Regions from separate parts of the Bacillus daqingensis genome, predicted to be linked through region 2. Evidence: a T-box and tRNA genes for the amino acid it is inferred to sense, from the RefSeq annotation. Region 2 holds a T-box; the other holds one or more tRNA genes.
What was found. A T-box is a leader RNA that pairs with one kind of tRNA and senses whether it is charged. The one in region 2 lies ahead of ACFO4L_RS12725 (valine--tRNA ligase), so its partner is inferred to be a tRNA-Val.
Positions count from the first base shown of each region.

Region 1: it has a tRNA-Val gene. The T-box ahead of ACFO4L_RS12725 (valine--tRNA ligase) is inferred to sense a tRNA for this amino acid. The anticodon was not compared.

Region 1 covers NZ_JBHSGK010000003.1:241,618-247,041, forward strand. Annotated here, with positions in the region: gene ACFO4L_RS02460 (GNAT family N-acetyltransferase) at 1-422, opposite strand, end outside; gene ACFO4L_RS02465 (YjcG family protein) at 419-934, opposite strand; gene ACFO4L_RS02470 (phosphatidylglycerophosphatase A family protein) at 1,098-1,655, shown strand; gene ACFO4L_RS02475 (hypothetical protein) at 1,829-2,002, shown strand; tRNA gene ACFO4L_RS02480 (tRNA-Val) at 2,057-2,131, shown strand; gene nfsA (oxygen-insensitive NADPH nitroreductase) at 2,481-3,227, opposite strand; gene ACFO4L_RS02490 (potassium channel family protein) at 3,596-4,255, opposite strand; gene ACFO4L_RS02495 (mechanosensitive ion channel family protein) at 4,406-5,424, shown strand, end outside.
Region 2 covers NZ_JBHSGK010000013.1:288,925-294,348, reverse strand. Annotated here, with positions in the region: gene hemB (porphobilinogen synthase) at 1-149, shown strand, start outside; gene hemL (glutamate-1-semialdehyde 2,1-aminomutase) at 170-1,465, shown strand; gene ACFO4L_RS12730 (NUDIX hydrolase) at 1,626-2,096, shown strand; T-box leader at 2,127-2,352, shown strand; gene ACFO4L_RS12725 (valine--tRNA ligase) at 2,404-5,043, shown strand; gene dat (D-amino-acid transaminase) at 5,057-5,424, shown strand, end outside.

The DNA of each region.
Region 1 (5,424 bases), on a different contig from region 2:
GTTTTTTCCATTTTAACATGAGGAATGCCAGCATCCATAAAGGGTTCTGCAGATACTGTCTTATAACCGAGCTGTTCATAGAAGCTTTGTGCATGTGTCTGCGAATGAAGCAGCAGCTTTCCATAAGACTTTTCGGCAGCCGTCTTTTCCATTTCTTTCATGATAGCTGCCCCCAGTCCCTTTCCGCGTAAATGCCGCAGTACGCAGACACGTTCCACTTTAACGCCTTCTGTAACAGGCCGCAGCCTTCCTGCGCCAGCAGGTTTATGGTCCTCGTAGAGGATAAAGTGAATCGACGCTTCTTCATGCTCATCAATCTCTCTTTCTGAAGGCACGCCCTGTTCCACAACGAAGACGCTGTGGCGGATCAGTCTAGTATCAGCCAGCTCTTCATCTGACACAGCAAGTTTCACTGTGATCATGAACGTCCGCCAAGAAGAAATGTCTCATGAACGGTCCATGTTCCGTTATCCAGCTGATACAGCAGGGAAAAACGATCGACCATTTCCTCATGCTGGATGGACTCCAGTTTCAGGCGGCCGAAAACATCTGATAGTTCATCGTAATTCATTTCCTGCCCGATGGTAATGTGGGGGACGAAAGGATGCTCACGCTCGCGCTCCAGCGGACCTTCATTTAATTTCTGCTGAAGGTCGCGAAGCTCTTCCGTTTCCGCTATTTTCATGTAAAGTGTGTTCGTGACAGGGTAGAAGCTGCTGTATCGAAGCACCTCGAGCTTAAAAGGTTCTGAACGCTCTGCAACCTTGCGGACTTCCTTTACAAAATCACCAAGCTCGGACTCCTTCATGTCGAATGGGTCCTTCAGTGTCAGGTGAGGGGGGACCATTGAATATTTTGTATCATAGCGCTTGCGGTAGGAATTAGCTATATCCTGTAGTTTTTTGGATGGAAAGACAGCAATACCGTATCTCATCGTCATCAGCCTCCTCAAATGCGTCATTTGCTGTATTCATCATAATATATTTTGGGTATATTTACAAAAGTCGTTTGTATGAAAGAAGCATTTTCTTTTGAAGCAGGAATTTCGGCTCATCATGCGGAATATGTTAAGATCAGCAGTATGAGGAGTGATGCAGATGAAGAAACAACCAATTAAATCGCACGTCGTTGAAAAAGCAGCACGGGAGCTGTTAAAAGAGCGAGGCGTATCAATAGAGGAAATTGCGGATATCGTGTTTGAGATGCAATCCAAATACAGCGAGTCGCTGACAAGAGAGGACTGTATTGAAAGCGTTGACGCTGTGCTTGAAAAACGTGAAATTCAGCATGCGGTACTGGTAGGAATTGAACTGGACAAGCTGGCTGAAGAAAATAAGCTGTCAGAGCCGCTGCAGTCGATCGTTGAATCTGACGAAGGGTTGTTCGGTGTAGATGAAACGATTGCGATCGGATCGGTCTTCGGATACGGGAGTATTGCCGTTACTACATTCGGTTATTTGGATAAAGAAAAAATCGGGATCATCAAAAAGCTGGATTCGAAATCGGGAGGTCACGTGCACACCTTTCTTGATGACCTTGTATGCAGCATAGCAGCAAATGCGTCAAGCAGGCTCGCACACCGGATCAGAGACAGGGAAGAACATCTTGATCAAAAAGAAATTGAACACCGCGATCAGGAAGAAAGAATGGCATAACTAGTAATTTTTCCGCCTTTGATTTTGTCTTAGGCGGTTTTTTAACGGACTGAATTCCAGTTTCAGTGGCGTATGGAAGTATATTTGCAGCATGATGTGCAGCGTGCAAGTTGAAGGAACGGCAGGAGACATGCTATTATTTAACAGAAGCTAACAGCAGAGGTGAAAAAACGATGGCTCCACGCTGGATTTACTTTAAGCAGATATTTCCTACTAAATTTCAAGCCAGCTGTACGAAGGCGAAGATTGAGGACAATTGGATGAATGGATACGAAGTCGGGCCGTCTGTAGAAATACGCCGATTAAAAGATGATCGGTATATTGTACGTTATACGTATGACGAATAAACAGGTTGACTAAATAATCTTCCTGCGGTATAATATTAATTGTCGCCGAAACGAGTTCCGTTAGCTCAGCGGGAGAGCACTTGCTTGACAGGCAAGGGGTCACTGGTTCAAATCCAGTACGGAACACCATTTATATACATTCAAACTGTCAGTCCATCAAGTGGACTGACAGTTTTTTATTGATTATTTCAATTCCTGCTAATTAAAAGAAGCGGCCGAAAAGTCGTCCGCTTCACTAGATCGATTCGAATACTTTAGAAGATTCAATATAAGAGAAAGCCTGTTCAGCTAAGCAAGCACGTTAAAGCATGTACTTTCAGATCTGCTCTCGGCACAGAAAGAACCGTGCAGCTTTTAGGGAAGGGCTGCTTGTACCTCTGGATAACATTGTTATCATTTTATAGCGGGATTGACAGAAGCCAAGCCATTATCGTGCTGAAACAGGCTTTGGCTGCAACCAGCGAACGTATTTGAAGGTTCAGTGTCGATTATAGCCTTTATCTTCAAGAAATTGCTTCATGTGCGGTCGTTTAACGTCCTTTAACAATCCACTGACCTGCTCTGTCCAGCGGTCTGATCTGCTGCCACCTGTCCGTTCTTTATAGTAGGCAGATATGGTATCGTTGTATGCTTTAAGCTGTTCAGCGTGCACTTCAGCATCTGGATAAACATTTTCAAAGTAAACGCCCTCAACTGGAAGACGGGGCTTCCGATCAGGATCTGCCTCGGGAACGCCCACTGCCAGTCCAAAGAGAGGGATAACATAATTTGGTAATTGCAAGAGGTTGGAAACTTCTGCAATATTGTTTCGAAGCCCTCCTATATAACAGATACCAAGCCCCATCGATTCAGCTGCAATGGAGCAATTTTGTGCAGCCAAAGCAGCGTCTGTAACGGCGACGATCATTTTTTCGGCAGATTCAACTGCAGGTTTCACCTCTGTCTGTTCCATTTCACCGGCTTGAATATGACGATGAAAATCCGCACAAAATACAAAAAAATGACCATTCTCAGCAACGTAAGGCTGATTACCGGCAAGCTTAGCCAGGGCCTCTTTCTTCGGGCGGTCCGTTATACCCATAATGGAATAAGCTTGCACAAAGCTGGATGTGGATGCCATTTGAGCGGCTTCTACAAGCGTGCGAATAACGTCCGGCGATAACGGTTCATCTTTCAGTTTTCTGACGGAGCGGTGGTTCAAAAGCAGTTGCACGGTTTCATTCATGTTCATCAGTCCTTTACTTTTCAGTCGTTCATATTGTAGCATTTATGTGAACGTTAAACGAGAACGACGCAGTCAGCTGGAAAATATGTCATAATCGGTATAGCATCAGCCAAAGAGGTGTAGAAGATGGAAATTGTTAAGAAAGTGATCATTTTAATTTTGCTGGCAGCATCAGGCGGTCTTGCGATAACATTTGCCGTGCTGTCTGTACTCGCTGTACTGGAAGCGCTTTGATAAAAGAAACTAGTTCTGCAGTTAAAAAACGAGTGCCGGAGGTCATATGACGATCTCCGGCACTCGTTTTTGAATAGACACAGTCTTCGGACAGCAAATGGTGAATATGGATGAACGCCGGATCCGCGGGGAAATCAGCTCAGTTCACCTTCACGGAACCGCCGGAGATCGCGCTTATCGCCGATTAAAATTAAAATATCTCCTTCTTTTATCGGCTCGGCGGGATCTGGCGTAACGTCGACCTGATGTTTCTGTTTTACGGCCATCACTGTACAGCCGTAGCGCTTTCGAGGATCCAGTTCAATCAACGTTTTACCAGCCACCTTTTTTGTTGCAAGCATTTCAATAATAGAATAATCAGCAGATAAATCGATATAATCCAGCACTGTATCTGATGTGAGGTATGCAGCGATTCTGCTTCCCATTTCTTTTTCCGGATGGAAGATCCGGTCTGCGCCAATTTTATCCAGTACTTTATGGTGATAGTCATTTTGTGCTTTTACCCATACGTTTGGAACCTGCTGATCTTTAACGTGCAGCGTCGTCAAAATGCTTGCCTGGATATCATCGCCTATTGCGACAATTACATGATCAAAGTTGCGTATGCCTATTTTCTCTAGAAAAGCCTCATCTGTACCGTTACCGACAAACGTTTCTGTAGTAAAAGATCTCGCTGTTGAAAGCTTTTTTTCATCTGTATCAATCGCAATGACTTCGTGACCCATGTGATAAAGCTCACGGCAGATACTGGATCCAAATCGGCCCATTCCAATAATGGCAAATTGTTTTTTCATAGTTGCATTCCTTCTTTATTAGTTGATGGAGGAGCTATATGTCAGTCCCGTTACAATCTATTAACGAAAAGAGTATAGCATTTACAGCTTCATTGGAACAAGGTAGACTGATATAGATTAAAGGCACATGCCCATTTGAGGTGAAATGAAATGGAAGAAAACTTTCAGGAAATGCTGCCTGACGTTGTGGAAGATATTCAACAAGCCTTTACGTGGCAGGAATTTGCTGTCGGTATAGGTATATTTTTGTTGTTTCTTATATTTCGAAAGGTATTCACTACGTATATATTTAAATTTATTATTGCGGTTTCAAGGAAAGCCCCAATTGAAACATTAACGAATGTGCTTCTCGCATTTGAGCGGCCGGTGCGTTCTTTCTTTGTGTTTATTGGGATATATGCAGCGTTTGTTTATTATCCAATCGAGGCAGGAACAGAGGATTTTATTAATCAGCTGTTTCGCACGCTGATTATTTTTCACGTAGCCTGGGGGTTGTTTAACCTTACAGCACCCGGTTCGTCCACATTCAACCAAATTGGCAAACGGTTTAAAATTCAGTATGACGATATTTTACTTCCGTTTTTATCTAAGCTGATCCGATTCGCTATTGTCGTCATGGCATTAAGCATTATTGCATCGGAATGGAATTACAACGTGAGCGGATTTGTAGCGGGTCTCGGATTAGGTGGACTGGCGTTTGCTCTTGCGGCTCAGGAGTCCTTATCGAATTTCTTTGGCGGGGTCGTAATCATTACAGAGAAGCCTTTCAAGATGGGTGACTGGATTAAGACGCCATCGGTGGAAGGGTTTGTTGAGGACATTTCCTTCCGTTCAACGAAAGTCAGAACGTTTGAAGATTCGTTAATTACGGTACCCAATTCGACGCTTGCCAATGAGCCGATTGAGAACTGGACAGAAATGGGGAAAAGGCAGATTACGTTTGATATCGGTGTTCATTACGATACTCCTTCTGCTAAAGTCCGGGCCGCAGTTTCTGATATCGATGCGTACTTAAACCGGCATACTGATATTGATGATGAATTGATCATCGTTAAGTTTAACAGCTTTGGCGACAGCAGTTTAAACCTGTTCCTTTATTTCTTTACTAAACCTACGGGATGGGTGGATCACATGAATATTCGTGAAGAAGTGAATTTTGGCGTTTTGGA
Region 2 (5,424 bases):
AATATTCCATGATCAAAGCGGCTGCCGAAAACGGCTGGATCGATGAAAAGGCGGTCGTACTGGAAAAAATAACGAGCATGAAGCGTGCAGGAGCTGATCTGATCCTTACGTATTTCTCCAAAGATATCGCACGCTGGCTGCAGAATTAATTCTATTGCGGGGTGAAAACATGAACTGGAACAAATCATCAGAAGCATTTCAAGAAGCAAAGCCCCTCATGCCGGGGGGCGTGAACTCGCCGGTCCGCGCGTTTAACTCGGTCGGACGCGATCCGGTTTATTTTGAAAAAGGAAAAGGCTCCAGACTCTGGGACGTAGACGGCAACGAATACATCGACTACGTGCTTTCCTGGGGGCCGCTCGTGCACGGTCACGCGGATGATCAGGTGATCGACGCGGTGAAAGACATGGCGGATAAAGGCACAAGCTTTGGCGCTCCCCATGAAATGGAAACGAAGCTTGCGGAGCTTGTAATTGAGCGTGTTCCTTCTGTCGAGGTGGTCCGCATGACGAGCTCCGGCACCGAAGCGACGATGAGCGCGCTGCGGCTTGCGCGCGGATACACGGGACGCAGCAAGATCGTCAAGTTCGAAGGCTGCTACCACGGGCACGGAGATTCTCTGCTGATTAAAGCAGGCTCCGGCGTGGCGACACTCGGCCTTCCGGACAGTCCCGGCGTACCAGAGGAAGTGGCAGCGAATACGCTGACGGTTCCCTACAACGATCTCGAAAGCCTCAAGCTCGCTTTTGAAAAATTCGGCAATGAAATCGCGGGTGTGATTTTGGAGCCGGTGACGGGCAACATGGGTGTAGTAAGGCCTGAGGAAGGCTATCTGGAAGGTATTCGGGAGCTGACGAATGAACACGGGTCCCTGCTCATCTTTGATGAAGTGATGACCGGCTTCCGCGTCGGCTACAACTGTGCACAGGGAGAGCTCGGTGTGACGCCTGATCTCACGTGCTTAGGCAAGGTGATCGGCGGCGGCCTGCCAGCTGGAGCATTTGGCGGACGTCGGGACATTATGGAGCAGATTGCGCCGGCCGGACCGATTTACCAGGCAGGCACCCTGTCCGGAAATCCGCTTGCTATGACGGCAGGCTACGAAACGATTCGCCAGCTGACGCCGGAAAGCTATACCTACTTCGACCAGATTGGCGATAAGCTTGAAAAAGGACTGGCAGCTGCGGCTGAAAAGCACGGCATTCCGCACTGGACGACTCGTGCAGGCTCCATGGTCGGCTTTTTCCTTACAAATGAGAAGGTGAAGAACTTTGAAACGGCGAAAACGTCGGATCTCGACATGTTCAGCCGTTTCTTCAACCTGATGCTAGAAAACGGCGTATCACTGCCGCCGTCACAGTTTGAAGGGTTGTTTCTTTCTACGAAACATACGGAGGAAGACATTGACCTGACGCTGGAAGCAGCGGAAAAGGCGTTTCAGACAATCGCTGCAGAACGCGGTTAGGATAAGGTATGAAGAGCGGTCTGCGCGTCAGCAGGCCGCTTTGCAGCATGCAGGGCTTAGAAGACCGGATTAGTCGAACAGCGTGAGACTTGACGGATGGAAACTAACTGTCGCACGCGGTCCTGCGTGAAACGTCGAAAAGACAGAAGGGAGAACCTGCATGAGCTACGTGAAACGAATACGGGAGAAGGTCGGTCAGGAAACGCTGCTGCTGCCTGGCTCCGCCGTTATTATACATACTCCGGACGGAGAAATTCTGCTGCAAAAGCGCGAGGATGGAGATTGGGGGCTTCCGGGCGGTCTGATGGAGCCGGGAGAGAGCTACGAAGAAACGGCCGTACGCGAAGTGGAAGAAGAAACGGGTGTCACAATTCGGAAGCAGGATCTGCAGCTCTTCAACGTCTTCTCCGGCGAAGACTATTTTGTGGAGGCACCGAACGGCGACCCCTATTATGCAGTGACCGCGCTGTATACGTGCGCCGATCCTGCACAGCCGTTATCGGACGGGGACGAAGAGACGCTGGAGCTCCGTTACTTTCCGCTCACTGCACTGCCCGAAAAGCTGAGGCGTTCCCACCGGTATTTTCTCGGTCTGTTTGCAGATCATGCAACAGATCGTAAACGAGGTTGATTCCGGCAACGGACCGTTGTAGAATAAAATCAGAATGCACCGATGGAGAAGAGTAGGATGGAAATTCCGCCAGAGAGGAAAGCCGGCCGCACCGGCCGCTGTGAGGCTTTCCCGGAAGGAACATCCGAAGGTCGCTCCGGAGCAGCCGCGTGGAAACACTCGGACGAATCAGCCGCGTTAAGGCCGTGAGTGTACCGGGGGAATGCTCCGGTGAACAAAGGTGGTACCGCGGGAGACAGCCCTCTTCGTCCTTTCAGACAAGAGGGCTTTTTGTATGCGCACATAACTGGGAGAGAGGATGATTTAGATGGATGAAAAACAGGTTTCCATGCCGCCGAAATACGATCCGCAGGCGGTTGAATCAAAATGGTACAGCTACTGGGTGGAGGGAAAGTTTTTTGAGGCAGGAAAAAATCCGGAAGCAACGCCTTACACGGTAGTTATTCCGCCGCCGAACGTAACGGGAAGGCTGCACCTCGGTCACGCCTGGGACACGACGCTGCAGGACATCTTGATCCGCACGAAGCGCATGCAGGGATACGATGCCCTCTGGCTTCCGGGTATGGATCATGCCGGAATTGCGACACAGGCGAAGGTAGAAGGCAAGCTGCGCGAGGAAGGCATCAGCCGTCATGATCTCGGTCGTGAAGCATTCCTTGCTAAAAGCTGGGACTGGAAAGAAGAGTACGCGTCATTTATCCGTGATCAGTGGTCTAAAATGGGGCTTTCCCTCGACTATTCTCGTGAGCGGTTCACCCTCGATGACGGCTTGTCGGATGCTGTAAAGGAAGTGTTCGTCCGCCTGTATGAAGAAGGTCTGATTTACCGCGGCGAATACATTATTAACTGGGATCCATCGACGAAAACAGCACTTTCGGATATCGAAGTCATTTACGAAGATGTGAAAGGCGCGTTTTATCATATGCGCTACCCGCTTGCCGATGGGGAAGGTTCGATTGAGGTAGCCACGACGCGGCCGGAGACGATGCTCGGAGATACGGCTGTCGCTGTGCATCCGAAGGACGAGCGTTATGCACATCTGATTGGCAAAACGGTAAAGCTTCCAATCGTCGGACGGGAAATTCCGATTGTGGCAGACGACTACGTTGATCGTGACTTCGGTTCCGGTGCGGTTAAAATCACGCCGGCGCACGATCCAAACGACTTTGAGATCGGCAATCGCCATGACCTTGAACGTGTTCTTGTAATGGACGAAGGCGGCGTGATGAATGAAAATGCCGGACGTTACGAAGGGCTGGACCGGTTCGACTGCCGCAAGCAGATTGTACAGGACCTGCAGGCAGACGGTATTCTGTTTCAGATCGAAGACCATGATCACAGCGTCGGCCACTCTGAGCGCAGCGGCGCGGTCGTAGAGCCGTATTTGTCCACGCAGTGGTTCGTTAAAATGGGGCCGCTTGCTGAGCAGGCGATTGAGCTGCAAAAACAGGACGGCAAGGTTCACTTCGTACCGGACCGCTTCGAGAAGACGTATATGCACTGGATCGAAAATATACGTGACTGGTGCATTTCCCGCCAGCTCTGGTGGGGTCACCGGATTCCGGCATGGCATCATAAGGAAACCGGAGAAATCTACGTCGGACGCACGGCGCCAAAGGATGCGGAGAACTGGGAGCAGGACGAAGACGTTCTCGACACGTGGTTCTCTTCTGCGCTATGGCCGTTTTCGACGATGGGCTGGCCGGATGAGCAGGCGGATGACTTTAAACGCTACTATCCGACTGATACGCTCGTAACCGGCTATGACATTATTTACTTCTGGGTGGCACGCATGATTTTCCAAGGGAAACACTTTACCGATGAGCGGCCGTTTAAAGATGTGCTCGTTCACGGACTCGTCCGGGACGCGGAAGGCCGCAAAATGAGTAAATCACTTGGGAACGGTGTCGACCCGATGGATGTAATCGATAAATACGGTGCGGATGCGCTGCGCTTTTTCCTCAGCACAGGCAGCACGCCCGGTCAGGACTTGCGCTTTTATTGGGAAAAAGTCGAAGCAAACTGGAACTTTGGCAACAAGATTTGGAATGCTTCACGGTTTGCGCTCATGAATCTCGACGGTCTCTCTTTTGAAGATATGGATCTGTCCGGGCCGAAAACGATTGCAGACGAATGGATTTTGACACGTTTGAATGAAACCATTACGCACGTGACGAAGTACATCGATGCGTATGAATTCGGAGAAGTAGGGCGCTCCTTGTACAACTTTATCTGGGACGACTTCTGCGACTGGTACATTGAAATGGCAAAGCTGCCGTTAAACGGCGACGACGAACAGGCGAAGCACACGACTCGCTCCGTTCTTGCTTACGTGCTCGACCAGACGATGCGTCTGTTGCATCCATTTATGCCGTTTATCACCGAAGAAGTGTGGCAGCACCTGCCGCATGAAGGGGAGTCAATTACACGCGCATCATGGCCGGAAGAAAATCCGTACGGCAACGATCAGGCAGTAAAAGACATGCAGCTGCTGCAGGAAATCATCCGCTCTGTCCGAAATACACGTGCGGAGCTGAATGTGCCGATGTCACGTGAAATTACGCTGCACGTAAAAGCAGCCGATGAGCACGTAAAAGAGCAGCTTGAGCGCGGCCAGGCGTATCTGGAGCGGTTCTGCAACCCGTCAGAGCTTTTGATCGGCACCGAACTGGAAGCACCGGAAAAATCGATGAGCTCCGTGCTTTCAGGCGTTGAGCTGTACATGCCGCTTGCCGGCCTGCTCGATCTTGATGCGGAAGTAAAGCGTCTGGAAAAAGAAGTGAAGCGGCTCGACGGGGAAGTCACGCGAGTCGAGAAAAAGCTTTCGAATAAAGGCTTCACGGACAAAGCGCCGGAGCATGTGGTAGAAGAAGAAAAGCGGAAGCAGAAGGACTATGCGGAGCAGTGGGAAAAAGTGCAGGCGAGGCTCGAGGAACTGAAGCAGTAGGGAGGAACGAGCAATGAAAGAGATTGCCTATTATCACGACCGGTTCGTCGATGTTGATGAACGGGTTATACCGATCCAGGAACGCGGGCATCAGTTCGGCGACGGTATTTATGAGGTTATCCGCGTCTATGATGGCGAACCGTTTACGATGAAGGAGCACATGGAGCGTTTGGAGAAGAGTGCTGAAGCGATCGGCATGGGACTTCCATACAGCCGGGAAAAGATCGAAGCTCTTGCGCTGGAGGCGCTTGAGCGGTCCGGCATCCAGGAGGCAGAGATTTACATGCAGATCACCCGCGGGATCCACCTGCGGCAGCATCATTATCCGGATCCGTCAGAGCCGGTGCTCTCGATGGTCGTCAAAGAGGCACGCAAACTGAC